One region of the Arthrobacter sp. FW306-06-A genome, then DNA from elsewhere that is predicted to be linked to it. Evidence: riboswitches for the same ligand, from Rfam matches in the RefSeq annotation. Region 1 holds a riboswitch; each other region holds the start of a gene.
What was found. Region 1 has a riboswitch for thiamine pyrophosphate ahead of thiD (bifunctional hydroxymethylpyrimidine kinase/phosphomethylpyrimidine kinase). Riboswitches for the same ligand answer to the same signal wherever they lie in the genome.
Positions count from the first base shown of each region.

Region 2: linked by a shared signal. The riboswitch ahead of thiC (phosphomethylpyrimidine synthase ThiC) and the one ahead of thiD (bifunctional hydroxymethylpyrimidine kinase/phosphomethylpyrimidine kinase) in region 1 are both predicted to bind thiamine pyrophosphate.
Region 3: linked by a shared signal. The riboswitch ahead of thiO (glycine oxidase ThiO) and the one ahead of thiD (bifunctional hydroxymethylpyrimidine kinase/phosphomethylpyrimidine kinase) in region 1 are both predicted to bind thiamine pyrophosphate.

Region 1 covers NZ_CP084552.1:2,572,985-2,579,798, reverse strand. The annotation lists gene ndk (nucleoside-diphosphate kinase) at 1-346, shown strand, start outside; gene LFT49_RS11890 (vitamin K epoxide reductase family protein) at 452-1,120, opposite strand; gene LFT49_RS11885 (Rne/Rng family ribonuclease) at 1,559-5,035, shown strand; TPP riboswitch at 5,211-5,308, shown strand; gene thiD (bifunctional hydroxymethylpyrimidine kinase/phosphomethylpyrimidine kinase) at 5,316-6,814, shown strand, end outside.
Region 2 covers NZ_CP084552.1:2,718,413-2,725,226, reverse strand. The annotation lists gene thiC (phosphomethylpyrimidine synthase ThiC) at 1-1,470, opposite strand, end outside; TPP riboswitch at 1,466-1,573, opposite strand; gene LFT49_RS12755 (amidohydrolase family protein) at 1,654-2,736, shown strand; gene LFT49_RS12750 (VOC family protein) at 2,836-3,711, shown strand; gene LFT49_RS12745 (hypothetical protein) at 3,856-4,308, shown strand; gene rpsP (30S ribosomal protein S16) at 4,534-4,956, shown strand; gene LFT49_RS12735 (RNA-binding protein) at 4,958-5,200, shown strand; gene rimM (ribosome maturation factor RimM) at 5,319-5,867, shown strand; gene trmD (tRNA (guanosine(37)-N1)-methyltransferase TrmD) at 5,868-6,680, shown strand.
Region 3 covers NZ_CP084552.1:3,056,860-3,063,673, forward strand. The annotation lists gene moeB (molybdopterin-synthase adenylyltransferase MoeB) at 1-1, opposite strand, end outside; gene LFT49_RS14200 (TetR/AcrR family transcriptional regulator) at 86-751, shown strand; gene LFT49_RS14205 (DUF3107 domain-containing protein) at 813-1,037, shown strand; gene LFT49_RS14210 (hypothetical protein) at 1,061-1,363, shown strand; gene LFT49_RS14215 (thiazole synthase) at 1,431-2,246, opposite strand; gene thiS (sulfur carrier protein ThiS) at 2,251-2,487, opposite strand; gene thiO (glycine oxidase ThiO) at 2,484-3,812, opposite strand; TPP riboswitch at 3,806-3,924, opposite strand; gene thiE (thiamine phosphate synthase) at 3,952-4,701, shown strand; gene LFT49_RS14235 (RNB domain-containing ribonuclease) at 4,741-6,222, shown strand; gene LFT49_RS14240 (DEAD/DEAH box helicase) at 6,516-6,814, shown strand, end outside.

The sequences.
Region 1 (6,814 bases):
GGCCCGCATCGAAGCCAAGGGCTACAGCCTGGTTGAGCTGAAGAAGGTTGACGCCACCCGTGAACTGCTGGAGCAGCACTACGAGGAGCACGTGGGCAAGCCGTTCTACGAGCCGCTGGTGGAGTTCATGCTCAGCGGACCCGTGGTGGCTGCCATCTTCGAAGGCCACCGCGTCATTGAAGGCTTCCGCTCGCTGGCCGGCACCACGGACCCCACGACGGCGGCGCCGGGCACCATCCGCGGCGACTTCGGCCGGGACTGGGGCTTGAAGGTGCAGCAGAACCTGGTGCACGGCTCCGACTCCACCGATTCCGCTGAGCGCGAGATCAAGATCTGGTTCCAGTAACCGCTCGCCCGCCCCAGGGGCTGATGACCGCGAACTGACAGATAAGGCCAATGTTCTTCATGAACATTGGCCTTATCTGTCACCTGGCGGGGGAGCGGAGCGGACTTAGAAGCCCGAGGTCCCCACAAAGACCTGGATGAACGCGAAGAAGATGGTGGCGATGACGGCCACGTACAGCAGCGCAGTGATGATCCAGCCGGAATCACCGAGGATGCGGGCTGCGCCTGAAGGCATGGGGATGACGCCAGCGGTGATGTTCCTGATGGTGGTCCACACAAAGAGCGGGATCATGGCCGCCCAGACGATCATGCAGAACGGGCACAGGATGTGGATGGAGTACAGGGCCTGGGACCACAGCCACACCACGAACGCGAAGCCGAGCGTGACGCCTGCCTGCAGTCCCAGCCAGTACCAGCGGGCAAAAGTGGCTCCCGAAAGCAGGGCCATGCCCACGGTGGTGGTGATCGCGAAAGCCACGATGCCGATAAACATGTTGGGGAAACCGAAGACGGAACTTTGCCACGTCTGCATTACCTGCCCGCACGAGATCCAGGGATTCACGTCGCACACCGTGGTGTGGCTGGGGTCCTTGAGCACTTCGAGCTTTTCCAGCACCAGGGTTCCGGAGGCAAGCCAGCCAACGACGCCGGTGATGACCAGCAGCCAGCCGAAAGGCCGCTTCCGGGCCATCGGCGGAACGGTAGCGGCCGGCGTAGCTTGTTGATCGGCGCTCCGATCCTCTTCACGGGCGCTGACTGGGGAGATGCTGGGCATGGGTTTGGCGTCCTTTTCGTCCGGTGCTCCTGTGCCTGATTGTAACGCCGGCAGCTGGTGCCACTACACAGTAACGGGAACAGCCGCCCCTGCCTCCGCGGCGATCCAGCTTGGGTATGAGAGAATAAACGTGGCTGGAAGCCGATCCACATTCGGACTCCGGTCCGGTGGTTTGTTCCCAAGACCGCCAATGATGAGCAGGGCAGGCTTCGGATTCTTCCGGCACACCCGCAACTCCATTGGGCGGCACCTGGTTGTGGCACGCAGAACAACGGGTTTTCAGAACATCCACCGGCTCCTACGGGCTGCCGCACCCCAACGACGGTGCGAACCTGGGAGTATCCACTTGACTTCTGTCAACGCCTGCGGGTTTTGACAATATGTGCCCCAATGGGTGCCGGATGTGGCGGTACGTCAGGGGCAGGAGTGTTGCCACATATGGACAATGATCAGGAACTGGCCGTTAACGTAGAAGCCGCGGCGGATGCTGCGGCACCGAAGAGGGCCCCACGCGCCCGGCGCAAAGCAGCTCCCAAGGCGATGGACGACGTGACGGAAGCCGTCGCCACGGCTCCGGAAGCAGCGGTTTCCCCCCACGTCGACGCAACACAGGCTGATGACGCGGAAAAGGCGCCCAAGGCTCCGGCCCGACGCACCCGCGCCCGGAAGAAGGTGGAGGCTGCGGAACCGCTGCCCACCTTCGCGGAGGAAGCCGGCCCCGCTGACGAGCGTGTCGCCGCCGACGGTGCCGGCGTTGACGCCTCCGCCGGGGCGTCGGCTGCCGTTGCTGCCGGCCCCGTTGTTGATGCTGCCGCCGCTGGCAGTCCCGCCGCCGCACCTGTTGCCGAACCAGCGGCAGACGTCGAAAGCAAACCGGTCCGCCGCCGTCGGGTAGCCACCCGCAAGGTTGCTTCCCCCGCCAGCGCCGAACCGGCACCTGCCGCAGCCGAAGCCGTGGTTGCGGGATCAGCAGCACCTGAAGCCGCAGTACAGGAAGCAGTGCAGGAGCCCGCCGCCGCGCAGGCGCCGGTGCAGGAGTCCGCGCCGACCGCGGAAACTGCCAAGCAGGCGCAGGAACCTGTCGCCGCCCAGGAGCCCGCGCCGGCCGCGGAAGCCGCCAAACCGGCGCAGGAAACCCCGGCTGCGTCCAGCGGCGGAGAACCTGAAGCCGCCGCAAGCCCCTTCGCTTCCCTGTTCCTGGAACCCGCTTCGCCCACCTCCGTGCTCTTCCAGGCACCGGACCTCAGCACTGTGGTCCGTCCCGCAGCGCCCGTCGCCGAGGAGCCTGAGGAGGAAGAAACCGAAGACACGGACGATTCCTCCAGCCGCCGCCGGCGCCGCAGCCGTGGCCGCAGGGGCCGCAGCCGGATCGGCGACAGGGCTGAAGAGGACAACGAGGACGGCAGCGTTGACGCCGACGCCCAGGACGAAGCCGACGAGGACACGGCCGGGACGGTGGAGGACGGCGTGACCTCCCGCCGTCGCCGTCGCCGCCGCCGTGGGGACCAGGACCTTGAGCTTACGGGTGGCGGGGACGACGATCCCCCCAACACGGTCACGCGCGTGCGCGCCCCGCGCGCTGTGACCGAGGCGCCCGCCAGCAACCGCGTCACCAGCGTCAAGGGTTCCACCCGCCTGGAGGCCAAGAAACAGCGCCGCCGTGAATCCCGCGACACGGGCCGCCGCCGCACGGTCATCACCGAAGCCGAGTTCCTGGCCCGCCGGGAGTCCGTTGACCGGCAGATGATCGTTCGCCAGCGCGACGACAGAATCCAGATCGCGGTCCTCGAAGACGGCGTGCTGGCCGAGCACTTCGTATCCAAGACCCAGCAGGACTCGTTGATCGGCAACGTGTACCTGGGCAAGGTCCAGAACGTCCTGCCGTCCATGGAAGCGGCGTTCGTGGACATCGGGCGCGGCCGCAACGCGGTCCTGTACGCCGGCGAGGTCAACTGGGAAGCGGTGAACCTCGAGGGCAAGCAGCGCCGCATCGAAAACGCGCTGAAGTCCGGCGATACCGTCCTGGTCCAGGTCACCAAGGACCCCGTGGGCCACAAGGGTGCCCGCCTCACCAGCCAGATCTCGCTGCCCGGACGCTACCTGGTGTACGTACCCGGCGGGTCCATGACCGGCATCTCCCGCAAGCTGCCCGACGTCGAACGGAACCGCCTCAAGCGCATCCTCAAAGACCGCCTGCCCGAGCACGCCGGCGTCATTGTCCGCACTGCCGCCGAGGGCGCTTCCGAGGAAGAGCTCACGCACGACATCAACAGGCTGCGGGCCCAGTGGGAAGGCATCGAAAGCCAGTCGGCCTCCACCAAGATCCTGGCCCCCGAACTGCTCTACGGCGAACCGGACCTGACCATCAAGGTGGTCCGCGACGTCTTCAACGAGGACTTCTCCAAGCTCATCATCTCGGGCGAGGAAGCCTGGGACACCATCGAGGCCTACGTAACCTACGTGGCCCCGGACCTGGTGGGCCGTCTCGAGAAGTGGACCAAGGACCAGGACATCTTCTCCGCTTGGCGCATCGACGAGCAGATCCACAAGGCCCTCGAACGGAAGGTCTTCCTTCCCTCGGGCGGCTCCCTGGTGATCGATCGCACCGAGGCCATGACCGTGGTGGACGTCAACACCGGCAAGTTCACCGGCAGCGGCGGCAACCTCGAGGAAACTGTCACCAAGAACAACCTCGAAGCTGCCGAGGAAGTGGTACGCCAGCTGCGGCTGCGCGACATCGGCGGCATTATCGTGATCGACTTCATCGACATGGTGCTCGAATCCAACCGCGACCTGGTGCTGCGCCGCCTGGTGGAATGCCTGGGCCGCGACCGGACCAAGCACCAGGTTGCCGAAGTGACCTCTCTCGGCCTGGTCCAGATGACCCGCAAGCGCATGGGCACCGGGCTCCTGGAAGTCTTCGGCGAGCAGTGCGAGGCCTGCGCCGGCCGCGGCGTGGTGACCCACGACGATCCCGTGGAGCACCGCCGGGCCAATGTCGTGGCCGCCGAGCACCACCACGTCCAGCGCAATGACAACCGGCCCGAAGCCCGGCCGGAAGCCCACCGCACCGAAAGCCAGCGGACCGACAACAACCAGCCGGGCGCACGTTCGGAACGAAAGCGGCGGCGCGGACGCAACGGCCAGCAGCCCGAGGCCGCTCCGGCTCCTGCCGTCCAGGTCCACACCGTCCACCCGGACCCTACGGACGCTGAGCGGCATGCCAAGGCAGAAGCAACCCGCCTTGCCCTGGCCAACATCGCCGCTGCTGCCCACGCCGCCCACCTGCACGACGAAGAGGTGGCGGCAACCCGGCAGGTGCCCGCCGCCCCGCCTGCGCCGGCTCCGGCGGAGGAGAAACACGACGCCGACGCCCCCACGCGTCCGGCGGCTGTCCTGACATTCGGTGGCGAGGAAGTCCCGCTTCCGTTCGTGGAGCATGCGGAGGAGCAGCAGCCCAAGCCGGCTCTCACCTTGGACCGGCTCGCTGAAGCGTTCGCCCACCTGGGCCAGCCGGCGTCGTCCGTGGAGGACGCTCCGGCCAGGACCGCGGAGGTGCCGCAGGCAGCCGAACCGTCCGCACCGGCACCGGCCACGCCGGAATCAGGGGCTGAAGCCGGGGGAGCGGAAGCCCGCACCGCGGTGGAAGTTCCAGGCGAAAAGGACTATTCGGACCACACGCTGGAACAGTCCCGGCAGCGCCGTCCGCGGCGCCACCGGGGTGCCAGCCGTGCGCAGGGTGCCGCCAACGAGACCGCCGTCCAGCACCACGAAAACGTCCAGTCGACTGCCGGAGGCCATTCGCACGCGGCCAAGGCCCCGGAAATGGATAAGGCACAGGCCACCGCCGAACCGGGCAAGGCGGCAGCGGAACCGATTATCCTCGGCGTCGGCGTCCCGGCTTCGGAGCTGTAAGCCGGAAGCCCCGGACAGGCAACAAAGACACATTCAGGAGTCCCCGCTTTGTGGACGGTTCCCCGGTGAATGACACGGGGAACAGTCCCAGGGCGGGGACTCCTGCGTGCGGCACCCACCCCTTTGCGGCAGGTGCTGTCACCTTTCCTGGGAATACGCCCCAGCGGCTAGGCTGGAAACCGACACGGGGTGCCGCGCAAAAGGCCGGCTGAGATCCACACCCGTTGAACCTGTCCGGCTAGTACCGGCGAAGGGATGTCTCTTGTCTTCAACCCTTTCCATGCCCCTGCCAGCTGCATTCGATGCACCCATTGAGTTGCCGGCAGGCCGTGACGTTCCACGCGTCCTCTCCATCGCGGGCTCGGACCCGTCAGGCGGAGCGGGCATCCAGGCAGACCTTAAGAGCATCGCCGCGCATGGCGGCTATGGCATGGCCGCCATCACCGCCCTCACAGCCCAGAACACCCAGGGCGTGCAGGCCGTGCACGTTCCTCCGGCCGCTTTCCTGGCCCAGCAGCTGGATGCCGTCAGCGACGACATCAACATCGACGCCGTCAAGATCGGCATGCTGGGTGACAGGGAAGTGATCCGCACTGTGCGCGGCTGGCTCGAAAAGGTGCGTCCCGACGTCGTGGTTCTCGATCCGGTGATGGTTGCCACCAGCGGCGACCGGCTGCTGAAGGAATCGGCGGAAGCGGCACTTCGGGAACTGCTGCCCCTTGCCCACCTCATCACCCCCAACCTGCCCGAGCTTGCCATGCTGATGGGCGCTGCCCCTGCGGAGAGCTGGGATGAGGCGCTGGCCCAGGGCAGGCGCCTGGCCGATGCCACCGGGGCCACAATCCTGGTCAAGGGCGGGCACCTGGCGGGGGAGCGCTGTCCGGACGCTCTGGTCAACACCGCGGGCCTGCTCGGGGAGGAGATAGTGGAAGTCCCGGGACCCCGTATTGCCACCCGCAACAGCCACGGCACGGGATGCTCCCTTTCCTCCGCAATGGCAACCGTGCAGGCACGCCTGGGCGACTGGGAAGCAACACTGCGGACCGTCAAGCCCTGGCTGGCCGGCGCCCTCGAGAACTCGGGCCAGCTGTCAGTGGGCCGGGGGAACGGGCCAGTGCACCACTTCCACCATCTGCGGCCGGCACTGCAGGAAGGCGGCTTCGCGGCCCGGCTATGGACGGAAGCCCAACAGGACCTCGACGACATCTACGCGCTTGACTTCATCCGCGGCCTGGCCGCGGGAGACCTGGCCGAGAAGGACTTCGCCTACTACCTGGCCCAGGACGCCCTTTACCTCAACGGGTACTCCCGCGTTCTGGCCCGCACCAGCGCCCTGGCCCCCTCGGAGGCCGAACAATTGTTCTGGGCAGGATCGGCCCAGAATTGCCTCGAAGTGGAAACGGAACTCCACCGCTCCTGGCTCAGCACACGGCCGGTCCAGGGCGGCCTGGGCCCCGTCACCAAGGCCTACGTTGACCACCTCACAGCAGCATCGGCGTCGGGCAGCTACGCAGTCCTGGCGGCAGCCGTCCTGCCCTGCTTCTGGCTCTACGCCGAGGTGGGCAGGAAGCTGCACTCCCAGTTCCTTTCCAGCTGTGAGCCTGAAGGGCACGCCTACGCGGCGTGGCTGCGCACCTACGCCGACGAGGGCTTCGCCGAAGCCACCCGCCGGGCCATCGCCATCGTGGATGGGGCGGGGCGGAAAGCGTCGGACCATGAAAGAGCAGCGATGGTCACCGCGTTCAAGCAGTCCTGCCGCTTGGAAGTGGAATTCTTCGA
Region 2 (6,814 bases), 150 kb from region 1:
CGCAGCATGGGCGGCGATCTTGTAGGTGATCACGCCGGTCTTCACGTCGTCCTTGTTGGGCAGGCCCAGGTGTTCCTTCGGGGTGACGTAGCAGAGCATCGCGGTCCCGTACCGGGCAATCTCGGTGGCACCGATGGCCGACGTGATGTGGTCATAGCCCGGGGCAACATCAGTCACCAGCGGCCCCAGGGTGTAGAACGGCGCGCCCTTGCACAGCTCTTGCTGGCGCTCGACGTTTTCCCGGACCAGGTGGAAGGGGACGTGGCCAGGGCCTTCCACCATCACCTGCACGTCGTATTCCCAGGCGCGCTGCGTCAGCTCGGCCAGCGTGTCCAGCTCCGCGAACTGGGCGGCGTCGTTGGCGTCAGCGGTGGAACCGGGGCGCAGACCGTCACCCAGGGAAAACGCAACGTCGTACTTCGCGAAGATCTCGCATAGCTCATCGAAGTGCGTGTACAGGAAGTTTTCCTGGTGGTGGGCCAGGCACCAGCCGGCCATGATGGAGCCGCCGCGCGAGACGATGCCCGTTACGCGGTTGGCTGTGAGCGGGACGTACCGCAGCAGCACGCCGGCGTGGATGGTCATGTAGTCAACGCCCTGCTCGCACTGTTCAATGACAGTGTCGCGGAAAATCTCCCATGTCAGCGCGTTGGCCTCGCCGTTGACCTTTTCCAGGGCTTGGTAGATCGGTACTGTCCCGATGGGGACGGGGGAGTTGCGGATGATCCATTCCCTGGTGGTGTGGATGTCGTCGCCGGTGGACAGGTCCATGACGGTGTCGGCGCCCCACTGCGTGGCCCACTGCAGCTTGTCCACCTCCTCCGCGATGGAGCTGGTGACCGCGGAATTGCCGATGTTGGCGTTGATCTTCACCAGGAAGGCCTTGCCGATGATCATCGGCTCGGACTCGGGATGGTTGATGTTGCTGGGGATGATCGCGCGGCCGGCGGCCAGCTCGCTGCGGACCAGCTCGACGTCGCAGTTTTCCCGCAGCGCCACGAACCGCATTTCCTGGGTGATGATGCCCTGCCGGGCATAGTGCATCTGCGTCACTGTCCGGCCGTCGACGGCGCGGCGGGGCACCGGCCGGGCGCCCTTCCATTCTGCAGAGGCGGCACCCCGGCGGACTGCCGAGCGGCCGTCATCGAGCAGGTTGCGCTCCCTGCCGGTGTACGCCTCGGTGTCTGCCCGTGCCTCAATCCACTCCGAACGGAAGGGCTGAAGGCCCCGGACGGGGTCGCTGCCCGGCCCCGCTGTCCGGTAGGTGCGGAACGGTTCGTTGGGCCGGCCGTTGGGGGATGGCTCAAGGGAAATTTCCGTTACCGGCACCCGGATCCCGGCGCCGGGATCTTCGATAAAGGCCAGCGAATGCGACTTCAGGGACTGGGTCACCTGAAGTGCTGTCTGAGCGTCCGCTGTTGTTTCTGCCTGGATTTGGGCAGCGTTTAACTGGGTGTTTTGTGTACTCAAGGGAATACTCACTTCCTTCGCCGGCATTACCCGGACAGGTTCAACGGTCGCAGGCCGCGTCAGCCCGATCTCAGCCCCTGCAGGGGCACCCGTGTGGTCAGGAACGAAGCTACCACAGGCCCCTGGGACCGCGTTGTCACAATCCGCGGTGCTAGCCTGTCCGGGCAATGAAAGGAAGTCCTGATGCCACAAGTCATTGAATTCAGCGGACCCGTCCTGACCGGACCCGACAGCATCCGGTACGGGCTTTGGTCCGTGGACGGGAGCCTCACCTTCACCCGTCCCGTGACGGAGCCGGGCAGGGTCCTCCATGGCTGGGTACTGCCGGGTTTCGTTGACGCGCACTGCCACATCGGGCTGGGACCGGGCGGCCCCGTTGACGCCGCCACGGCTGCGGAGCAGGCCCTGGCTGACCTCAACGCAGGAACCCTGCTGGTCCGTGACGCCGGTTCACCGGCCGACACCCGCTGGATGCAGGGCCGCGGGGATTTCCCGCTGCTGATCCGTGCCGGGCGGCACATCGCCCGAACGCGGCGCTACCTGCGCGGCTTCGCGGAGGAAGTGGAGCCGGAGGGCCTCGTGGAGGCCGTCCGCAAGCAGGCGCGCGACGGCGACGGCTGGGTCAAGCTGGTGGGGGACTGGATTGACCGCGGCGCCGGTGACCTGGCTCCTTCCTTTCCCGCCGCCGTCGTCCGTGACGCCGTCCAGGCAGCGCATGACGAAGGTGCCCGGGTGACCGCCCACTGTTTCGCCGAGGACACCCTGGACCAGATGCTGGATGCCGGAATCGACTGCATTGAACATGCCACGGGCCTCCTGCCCCGCCACCTGCCCCGGTTCGCCGAACAGGGCATACCGATCGTGCCCACCCTCATCAATATCGCCACCTTTCCGGACATCGCGGCGCAGGCGGATTCCAAGTTCCCGCGCTACGCCGCCCACATGCGCGCCCTGTGGGAACGCAGGCTGGAACGGGCGGCCGAGGCCCACGCAGCCGGCGTGCGCATCTTTGCCGGAACCGATGCCGGCAGCACAATCCGCCACGGCAGGATCGCGGACGAAATCCTTGAACTGCACGGCGCCGGCCTGCCAATGACGGCAGCACTGGATGCCGCATGCTGGGCCGCCCGGACCTGGCTGGGGGCGGGCGTCCTGGCGGAAGGAGCGCGGGCCGACGCGGTGGTGTGCCGGGAAGACCCCCGGGCCGTGCCGGAGACCATCAGGTCGCTTGAGCATGTGGTGCTGGGCGGCCGCATCATCCGCTGACCAGAGGGCCCTTGGGGACTTGGAATAAATTGAAGCTTCAAGTAATTTTAATGTGTGACAGGCCGCCATTGGGACGGCCTCCAACACAAGGAGCCATCAATGACCGCAGCAGCCAGCAGCCAGGATCTTCTTCCTGCCGACCTCGCCATGGGCACCGTGATGCTCAAGGTGGGCGACATGAAGCTCATGGCCGACTACTACCAGCGCGCGCTGGGACTCGAGGTGGTGGCTGAGCAGGACGGCGGACTCTACCTTGGCCGGCTCGGCAGGCCGCTGGTCCACCTGGCCCCGGCGCCGGGACTGCATATTCCCGGCAGGGGAGAGGCGGGCCTGTTCCACACCGCCCTGCTGTTCGAAGACCAGGCTTCCCTGGCCGCCACCGTCGCCACGGCCGCCCAGTACGAGCCGCGGTCCTTCACCGGCAGCGCCGACCACTTGGTGAGCGAGGCCTTCTATTTCACCGACCCCGAGGGCAACGGCATTGAACTGTACTGGGACCGCCCGCGCAGCAACTGGTCCTGGAACGGGACGGACGTCGTCATGGACAGCCTTGCCCTCCCGCCGCAGCGCTACCTGGAGCAGTACCTCACCGAAGAGTCGCTGGAAGGCCAGCGCCGGACAACCGCAGGCGTTGGCCACGTGCACCTCCAGGTGGGTGACGTCCAGGCCGCCCGGGACTTCTACGTGGGAACCCTCGGCTTCGAAAAGACGGCCGGCTGGCACGGGCAGGCATTGTTTGTTTCCGCCGGCCGCTACCACCACCACATGGCAATGAACGTCTGGAACAGCCGCGGTGCCGGGCCGCGCAAGGACACCCTGGGGCTCGGCGAGGTGCTGATTGAAGTTCCTTCAGGGGACGACGTCGGGGCGCTGGCGGACCGCCTCAAGGTTGCCGGAGTGGCCTCGCACCACACCGGTGCCGAGCTCCGCTTCGAGGACCCGTGGCGCAACCGGATCCGGGTAGCCGTCCGCTGACGGGTGGACTTGGCCCCCGTTTGCGCGGCGGGGCAGCACAGAAAGGGTCCGGCGTGCGCGGGCAGGCGGGCAACTACTAGGCTGATCCCGTACGGCCGGGCAGCGCCCGGCGCGCTGTCCCGCTAACGGAAGAAGGGCAACCCCATGGGCTTCACCGAGATCTTTGTCGCCACCCATGACGCCGCGCTGAAACGCGCCGGCATCCTCGACGAGGGCAGCGGCTCCGCGGCTGGCGGCCCTGCCGCCCATGCGGTGCGGATCCAGGGAATCAGCGACTTCGAGGTTGAGCAGCTGGGCGACCTGGCGGGAACGGCCGTCCACGCGGGCGGCGCCGACTACGAGCTGACCATGGTGGACGTTGCCAGCGACTCGCTCCTCGCCGTGCCGCCGGCCATGGTCCGCGCCCTGGCGGATCTGCTCTCATACGAAACCGAAGGCGAAGGCAACGTCCTCGACGACGTTGCCGAACAGTGGGCCGCCCAGGAGGACATGCCCTTCGACGCAGGCCAGGCCCGGACCTATGTGCAGCAACTGGCGCAGCTCGCCGCCGGAATCGACGATTCAGAACGGACCGGACTGTACGTCTGGTCCGCCTGAGCCGGGTCCTGGAACCCTTCGGCGCTCCCCGTATGGCCGGCGCGCCAGCCACGCCCGCGCCAAGTCGAATTAACCGCGCTCATCTGGCACAATGGACAGGTACTCGATCTGCGCGGCCCCTCTCTCCGCGTCCGGATCCTGTCCTTCGAGCCCGCAAGTACGGCCCGCCCCACGGGTGCAGAAAGCCGGGTTCACCCCTTTTCTGAAACAGGAGTGACCACAAAAGTGGCCGTAAAGATTCGCCTTAAGCGCTTCGGTAAGATGCGCGCACCGTACTACCGCATCGTCGTCGCGGACTCACGCACCAAGCGTGATGGCCGTGCCATCGAGGAGATCGGCAAGTACCACCCCACCGAAGAGCCCTCATACATCGAGGTCAACTCAGAGCGTGCCCAGTACTGGCTGTCCGTCGGCGCCCAGCCGTCCGAGCAGGTTGCCGCGATCCTGAAGATCACCGGTGACTGGCAGAAGTTCAAGGGCCTGCCGGGCCAGGAAGGCACCCTCAAGACCAAGGTCGAGAAGGAATCCTTCGTCGCCCCGGAGAAGGGCTCGGTCATCATCCCGGAAGCCATCACCAAGAAGGCCTCCAAGTCTGACGCTGCCGAGGCCCCTGCCGACGCCGAAGCTGAGACCACCGAGGCTGAGTAGATTGCTGGCAGAAGCGCTGGAGCACCTGGTCCGTGGAATCGTCGATTCCCCGGATGACGTCAAGGTCAGTTCGAAGAACAACCGCCGCGGGGATACCCTCGAGGTGCGCGTTCACCAGGATGACCTTGGACGGGTGATCGGCCGCCAGGGCCGCACGGCACGCGCACTGCGCACCGTGGTGGCAGCACTGGCCGGTGGCGAACCGGTACGCGTCGACGTCGTCGACACCGACCGCCGCCGCTGAGCGCTCGGCAACATTCAGTTCTTGCTCCGGCCCCTCCACCATCAGGTGGAGGGGCCGGTTTGCTTTCAACAACACAGTCCTTTCATCAGAAACACCACAACCCGGAACAGAGGAACAGATGCAGCTTCAGGTGGCGCGGATCGGCAAGCCGCACGGCATTCGCGGGGAAGTCACGGTCCAGGTGCTGACGGACGCCCCGGAGGACCGGTTTGTCCCCGGTACCACGTTCGTGGTTGAGCCTGCTGCGTCCGGTCCCCTCACTGTGAGCAGCGCCCGCTGGAACAAGGACATCCTGCTGCTCGGATTCGAGGAAGTGGCTGACCGCAACCAGGCTGAAACCCTTCGCGGCGCCAAGCTGTTCATCGAAACCGAGGAGCTTGACGAGGACGACGATGACGAGGGCTGGTACGAGCACGAACTGGTCGGCCTTGAGGCCAGGATCGGCTCCCGGGTGGTGGGCAAGGTGACGGCGCTGAACACCATGCCCGTCCAGGACCTGCTCATGGTCACCACCCCCGGCGGTGAAGAAATCCTCATCCCGTTCGTGGAACAAATCGTGCCGGAAGTCAACGTCGAGGAGGGCTACATCCTCCTCACCCCGCCGGACGGGCTCTTCGAACTGAACTCCGACGAAGCTGCTGCCCCCGAAACGGAAGGCAGGGACTAGATGCGGATCGACGTCGTCAGCATCTTTCCTGAATACCTTGCCCCGCTGGAACTCTCGCTGATCGGCAAGGCCCGCCAGGATGGAATCCTGGACCTGCACGTCCACGACCTGCGCAGCTTCACCACTGACAAGCACCGTTCCGTGGACGACACCCCGTACGGCGGTGGCGCTGGAATGGTCATGAAGCCCGAGCCCTGGGCGCAGGCCCTCACCGCCGTGGCGGAAGGGCGCCCGGATCCGCAGCGCAAGCCCGTGCTCATCGTTCCGTCCCCTGCGGGCGAGCGGTTCACCCAGGCCCTAGCCTATGAACTGGCGGAGGAGCAGCATCTGGCGTTTGCGTGCGGGCGGTACGAAGGCATCGATGAACGCGTCATCGAATGGGCGCAGGAACACTTCACCGTCCGCCCCGTCAGCCTGGGCGACTATGTGCTCAATGGCGGGGAAGTGGCCGTCCTTGCCATGGTGGAGGCCATCGGCCGCCTGCTCCCCGGCGTTGTCGGCAATCCCGAGTCCCTGGTGGAGGAATCCCACTCCGACGGGCTCCTGGAATACCCGGTCTACACCAAGCCTTCGGTCTGGCGGGACCGCGAAGTGCCGCCGGTGCTCCTCAGCGGCAACCATGGCAGGATCGCCCAGTGGCGCCGCCACGAACAGTACCGCAGGACGGCAGAGCGCCGCCCGGACCTCCTGCAGGGGTTCGACGCCGGCAGCCTCCCACGTGCCGACCGCACCGAATTGCACAACCTGGGCTACGACGTCGTGGACGGCCGCCTGGTCCGCCGCCCGGAACCGGACGCCGCACAGGAGGGTTAACCCCGGCGGAATTGGCGTAACCCTGCTGCTGTGGCAAAATTAACCCTTGTGTCTGCTGGGTCCGCACCTGCCACAGGGGGTAGCGCGGCCAACAGCGTGGCAACCGGCCCCATCAAGCCTTGAAGCGGCCGGAC
Region 3 (6,814 bases), 480 kb from region 1:
TACTTCAATGTATGCCCCGGGATACCGCCAGGTCATATTACCCCGCAGTAAAGTGAAGGTAACTGCAATGGAAAGAAGGATAACTGTGGTCCCTGAAGCACGGGCCGACCGCCCGCCCGCAGCCGAACCGCAAACTCCCTCCCGCCCCGCAGGCCAACGGTCCGCCCGGCTGCCCCGGGATGAGCGCCGTGCCCAGCTCCTTGCTGCGGCCCAGGAAGTGTTCGTTGCCAACGGTTACCACGGCGCTGCCATGGACGAGATCGCGGAAACCGCCCATGTGAGCAAACCGGTGCTGTACCAGCACTTCCCTTCCAAGCGCGACCTGTACCTCGCCCTGCTGGAAAGCCACCTGGCGTCCCTGACCGAACTGATGCTGGGGGCACTGAACTCCACCACGGACAATGACGAACGCGTCCAGGCCGTCATGCGTGCGTACTTCCACTTCATCGCCAGCGACGACCAGGCCCACCGGCTGGTCTTCGAATCGGACCTGATCAACGACCCCGACGTCAGCTCCCGGCTGGAAACCTTCAACCGCACCTTCGCCGACGCCATTGCAAGGGTCATCGCGGAAGACACCAAGCTCCCCCATCTCGAGGCGGAACTGCTGGGGCGCGGCCTGGCCGGAATGGCGCAGGTCAGTGCCCGGTACTGGCTGGAAACCGACGGCAACCTGGACCTCGATGTGGCCAGCGACCTCATCTACCGTTTAGCTTGGCGCGGAATCTCTCGCTTCCCCAAAGAGTCCTAGACTACAAATAAGACAACACCTCGTAGAGAAGTACGAGAACTTCACAGGCTGGGAGGCCCCCTTGGAAATTAAGATCGGCGTTCAGAACGTTGGCCGCGAAATCGTACTGGAATCGACCCAGGATGCCGAGACGGTGGCCAAGGTTGTCGGCGAGGCCATCAGCGAAGGCAATGAGCTGCGCCTCAAGGATGACAAGGGACGCCTGATCATCGTTCCGGGCAATGCCCTGGCGTACGTGGAAATCGGGGCAGAAGAGGTCCGCCGCGTGGGCTTCGGCCAGTTCTAGCCTGCGCCTGAAAGGGAGCATCCATGCTTTCGTTGACCATCGTGGTGCTGGTTGCAGCCGCCGGCGGTGTCATTGTCTGGGCCAATGACAAGCGCCATGCCAAGTACGGCGCGGTGCTGCCGGCGGGGGTCGCCGTGGCTGTCGCGGCGCTGGCATGGATCATCCTCATGGCGGCCGGTTTCGGCTACCTGCCCGGCCTGACCTGGCTCCCCTGGGTCCTGCCCATGGTCCTTGGCATTGCTGCCGCCATCGGTGCTGTGGTCTATCTTGGCCGCACCCGCACACGCCACGATATGGAGCGGCTGACCGCCATCCTGCGGCGCTAAGGCATCCGTAAACGGCCTGTGGCCGCCACCCGTCCGGGTGGTGGCCACAGCTGTTTAAGGTCCGCGGTCAGAGGAACTCCGCCCGGCCCTCCATTGCCGACGAGGCGAGGGCATGCTCCCTGCGGGGGATGCGCCCGGCCGCCCGGGCCATCCTGCCGGCGATCACGGCGTGTTTGAACGCCTCGCCCATAAGGGCGGGGTTCTGCGCCCGCGTCACGGCAGTGGCCAGCAGTACGGCGTCACAGCCCAGCTCCATGGCAAGGGCGGCGTCCGACGCCGTACCGATGCCTGCATCCAGGACCACCGGAACCGACGCACGCGAAACGATGAGCTCGATGTTGTGCGGGTTCAGGATCCCCAGGCCGGTGCCGATAGGGGCGCCCAGGGGCATCACGGCGGCGGCGCCGAGGTTTTCGAGCCGCAGCGCAAGTACGGGATCATCGTTGGTGTAGGCGAACACCTTGAAGCCTCGGTTCACCAGCTGCTCCGTGGCTTCCACGAGCTCCACGGCGTCCGGCAGGAGGGTCTGCTCGTCGGCGATGACCTCGAGCTTCACCCAGTCCGTTTCCAGGGCCTCCCGCGCAAGTTCCGCTGTGAGCACAGCATCCCTGGCGGTGAAGCAGCCGGCGGTGTTGGGCAACACCCGGATCCCGTGGTCCACCAGCAGCTGGAACAGCGAGCCGGTTTCGGCGGGTGAGTAACGCCGCATGGCCACGGTGGTCAGGGCGGTGCCGGAGGCCAGGAGTGCTGCGCCCAGGCCGTCCAGGCTGGGCGCTCCGCCGGTGCCCATGATGAGGCGGGATTTCAGGGCGACGCCGTCAATCACCAGGGCGTCGCCGGCACCGGTGTTCCCGGCGGGGTTGATGGTGCTGGTTTCGGTCATGGCGTCAGCCTCCCTGTACTGCTGTAACGAGTTCGATGTCGTCGCCCTCGGCGAGCGCCGTGGCGAACCATTGGCTGCGCGGCACCACCTGGGCGTTATGGGCGACGGCGACGCCCAGCTTCCCGCCGTCCGTCGCCTGCCCGTTGTCAGCCAGCGGGCGTCCGGTGACCTGGCTGACGAGTGTGGTGATGGAGGCGCCGTCGGCCACCGTGTGCGGGTTTCCGTTGAGGGTGATGTTCACGCTGTTTCCTTGGTGTGGGTGCCATTGTCGTGGAGGCCGTGGGTGGCCGTTCCCGGGCCGGAGAACCGGCCCGGGCGGAAGGGGACCCAGCGGGGGTCGGCTTTTCCGTCGAGCAGATCCGTGCAGATGGCTGCTGCAGCGGGTGTGAGCAGGACGCCGTGCCGGAAAAAACCGGTGGCGATGATGAGCCCCGGAACGTAACCGGCTTCCGTTGCGGATCCTTCGCTTCTTAAGGCCAGGTCCACCGGCACCCTTCCCAGCAGCGGCGCATTGTCCGGGGTTCCCGGGCGGGCCCGGGCCGTGCATTCCAGAAGTTCGAGCTCGGCGACGGCGGGAACCAGCGCCTGGGCATCGCGCAGCAGCTGGTAGACGCCGCCGGCACTGACGGCGTCGGACAGGGCGTCCTCGCGCTGGGTGGCTCCGATCACCACGGTCCCGTCCCGGCGCGGAACGATGTACACCGGAACTCCGTGCACCAGTCCCCGCACCGTTGCGGTCACCAGGGGCTGGAGGGGGCCGGGCACTGCAAGCCGGAGGATGTCCCCGTGGACGGGACGCAGGGGCAGCTCGAGGCCATGGGGGAGGTCCGCGAGCGCCCCCGCCTGCAGCCCGTTGGCCACCACGGTTTCCGCTGCCAGGACGGTGCCGCCACCGGCGAGCCGAACCCCCGTAACGATGCCGTCCTCCCACAACAGCCCGCTTGCCCGCTCCGGCACTGCGTAACCGTCCACTGCCCCTGCCACGGCGAGGTGGTGCGTTTCGCGGGCGCCGCCGGCCAGTGCCAGCCGCAGGGCCGCCACCAGCCGGCGGGGATCCACCTGGTGGTCCCCCGGGGTATCGAGGGCGCAGGCGATGGCGGGGCTGAGGAGGGGTTCGCGTTTGCGGGCCTCCCGGACGGTCAGGGGTTCCACGGACAGCCCGCTCGCCTGTTGAACTGTGCGCAGGTCCATCAGGGCGCGGCGGTCGGCGGCGTCGGCGCCCACGGCGAGTGTCGGCGTCGTGAGGTATCCGGAATCCGTGCCCGATGCATCGGCGACGGCGGCCGCGAATGCCGGCCACCGTGACGATGCCTCCAGCATGAGTTCCAGGAGGTCCTCCTCCTGGTAGTGCAGTTCGCTCACGGGGGCCAGCATGCCGGCGGCAGCCCAGCTCGCGCCGGAACCTGGCGCGTCGTCAATGAGGACGACGGAGCGTCCGGAACGCTGCAGTTCCCAGGCGATACCGTGTCCCACCACTCCCCCGCCAATGACGGCGACGTCGGCACGAAGGGTGGGGGGAATGGACGCATCAACGGACGAGGGCTGGGTGGTGCCGGGGGTACGCATCTGGGTTCCTTCCCTACGCCGGCATTAACCGGATCAGGTCAAGCGGTCGGCTCTGACGCCCTCTCAGCCCGGCGCTTTGTGACAGCTGCCGCGGGCTCCCGCAGTACCTCCCCAGTTTAGAGGAATTAGGCTTGCAGGCATGAATGCGACCACCCCTTCCCTTCCCGCAGGTTCCCACGCTCCGGCCGGCGGAGTTGCCAATGCCGAGGTTGTCAACGCCCGCGACAGCGAGGCCCTTAAGGCTGCCCGCCTGTATCTCTGCACCGATGCACGGCGGGACCGCGGCGATTTTGCGGAGTTCGTGGACGCGGCCTTTGCCGGCGGCGTGGACATCATTCAGCTGCGTGACAAGACCATCGAGGCAGCCGAGGAACTGGACCTTTTGGCTGTGCTGAAGGAAGTGGCGGTGCGGCGCGGCAAGCTGTGGGCGGTCAACGACCGCGCCGACATCGCCGTGCTTTCCGGGGCCCCGGTGTTCCATATCGGCCAGAAGGACCTGCCGCTGGCGGCCGCACGCACGCTGGTCGACGGCAACGCCGCCATCGGACTCTCCAGCCATACGCCCGAGCAGGTGGATGCCGCCCTTGCCGCAACTGCCGCACCGTCCGGGCTGGACTACTTCTGCGTGGGCCCTGTCTGGGCTACGCCCACCAAACCCGGCAGGGCCGCCGTCGGTCCCGAACTGGTCAAGTACGCGGCCGAGGCGTCACGGCAGGCTGCGGACCCGGTGCCCTGGTTTGCCATCGGCGGCATCGACCACGGCAACGTCCGCCAGGTGGCGGAGGCGGGTGCGCGCAGGATCGTGGTGGTCCGGGCCATCACCGAAGCCCCTGATCCCGCCGCAGCTGCTGCCTCCCTCCTCGACGCGCTGGACGCTGCCGGTTCCTGAGCCTGCTTAATCGCGGAACTTGGGGCTACGCTGAATTTTGTGTCACATCATCGGCTGGCTCCCAACGTCCACGACCATAAGAACGCCTTGGAAGAGGCGTTGGGCCTGCTGCGGACGGAGCTTGAGCTTCCGGGCCCGTATCCCGCAGAAGCCGTGGAAGACGCCCTGGCTGCCGTTGCGGCGCTGCAGCTGCCGTCCTACGACCTGACCGCCGTCGAGTTTGTCACCATCGACCCGGCATCCTCCACGGACCTGGACCAGGCAGTGTTTATTGAATTGGACGGGGACGGCTACCGCGTGATGTACGCGATCGCCGATGTTCCAGCCTTCGTTGCGCCGGGAGGCCCCCTGGACGCGGAGACGCGGCGGCGCGGACAGACGTTCTACGCTCCTGACGGCCGGATCCCACTGCACCCGGAGGTCATCAGCGAAGGGGCCGGGAGCCTGCTGCCCGGCCAGGAGTGTTCGGCCTTCGTCTGGGATTTCACGCTCGACGGCGAAGCAACCGTACTGACGGTCAGCGTCCGTCGCGCGAGGGTCCGCAGCCGCGACAAGCTCAGCTACCGGGGCGCCCAGGCAGCCCTCGACGCCGGGACCGCCCCGCCCGTGCTCCAGCTGCTCCGTGAGGTGGGCCTGAAGCGGGTGGCACTGGAACGGGCGCGTGAAGGTGCAAGCCTGAACATGCCTGAGCAGGAGATTGTCCAGCTGCCCGACGGCGGCTACCGGATTGACGCTGTTCCACAGCTTCCGGTGGAGGACTGGAACGCGCAGATTTCGCTGATGACCGGGATGGCGGCGGCGCAGCTCATGCTGGAGGGCAAGGTGGGCATCCTGCGCACCATGCCGGCCCCGGACGAACGGTCGCTGAAGCATTTTCGCCTGCAGACCGAGGTGCTGGGCAGGCCATGGGACGGCGAAGTCAGCTATGGCGAGTATCTGCGGTCCCTGGACCCCACCGATCCGCGGCAGCTGGCCATCATGCATTCGGCAGGCATGCTGTTCCGCGGAGCCTCCTACACCGCCTTCGACGGGACCGTCCCCGAGGATGGGATCCAGTCCGCCATCGGCGCTGCCTATGCCCACACCACCGCGCCGCTGCGCCGGTTAGTGGACCGCTTCGTGCTGGTCATCTGCGAGGCCCTGAGCAACGGCGGCGATGTTCCCGGCTGGGCGCGGGAGGCCCTGCCGCTGCTGCCGGGCATCATGGCAGGCTCGGACCAACTGGCGTCACGGATGGAACGCCTGGCCCTGGATACTGTGGAGGCGGCCCTGCTGCTGAACCACATCGGGCAGGAGTTCGACGCGATCGTGATCTCCGGGTCCAAGCCGCAGAACGGGAACACTAACGGCAACGGGAAAAACGGCAAGAACGGCAACGGCAGCTCCGGGATCATCCAGATTGCCGAACCCGCAGTGACGGCGCGCTGCGCCGGCGAGCTGGAGTCCGGCACCAAGGTCCGGGTCCGGCTGGTGTCCTCAGACATCACCACGCGGGAGATCCACTTCGAACTCGTCTCCTAAAGGGCCAGCGGAACGCCCCGGGCGGGAGGAAACCGTGGTTCCACGCCCATGCGGCTAGACTTGAAGGGTAGAACTGGATGCCCGGTCGTTGATTTCCTCGATTTGAAACCAACAAGCCCGCCCCTACGCGATCTTGAGATTTACCCGTTGGTCACCAGTGCCAGCATTTAGATAGCCCGCGATCGGCTTCCACTGGAATCGCTTGCGCGCCTGAGCGTGCTCCGGAGCGGCCAGCCTTGGCCGGCCCGTTGAGCAGGCAGCGCCATTGCCCAAATGAATAAGGAAACTCCCCTGTGAGTGAATTGCATACCCACCAGCTCCTCAGCGATGAGTCCGGCACGGAAACTATCGAGCCGGAAGAAACCATCATCTCCGACGAGACGCCGCACGAGATCGCGGAGAAGTCCTTTGCCGACTACAACGTGCGCGCGGACATCGTTGAGTCCCTGGCGGACGCCGGGATTACCCACCCCTTCCCCATCCAGGCCATGACCCTGCCGGTGGCTCTTGCCGGCCATGACATCATCGGCCAGGCCAAGACCGGCACCGGCAAGACCCTGGGCTTCGGTATTCCCGCACTGCAACGGGTCAT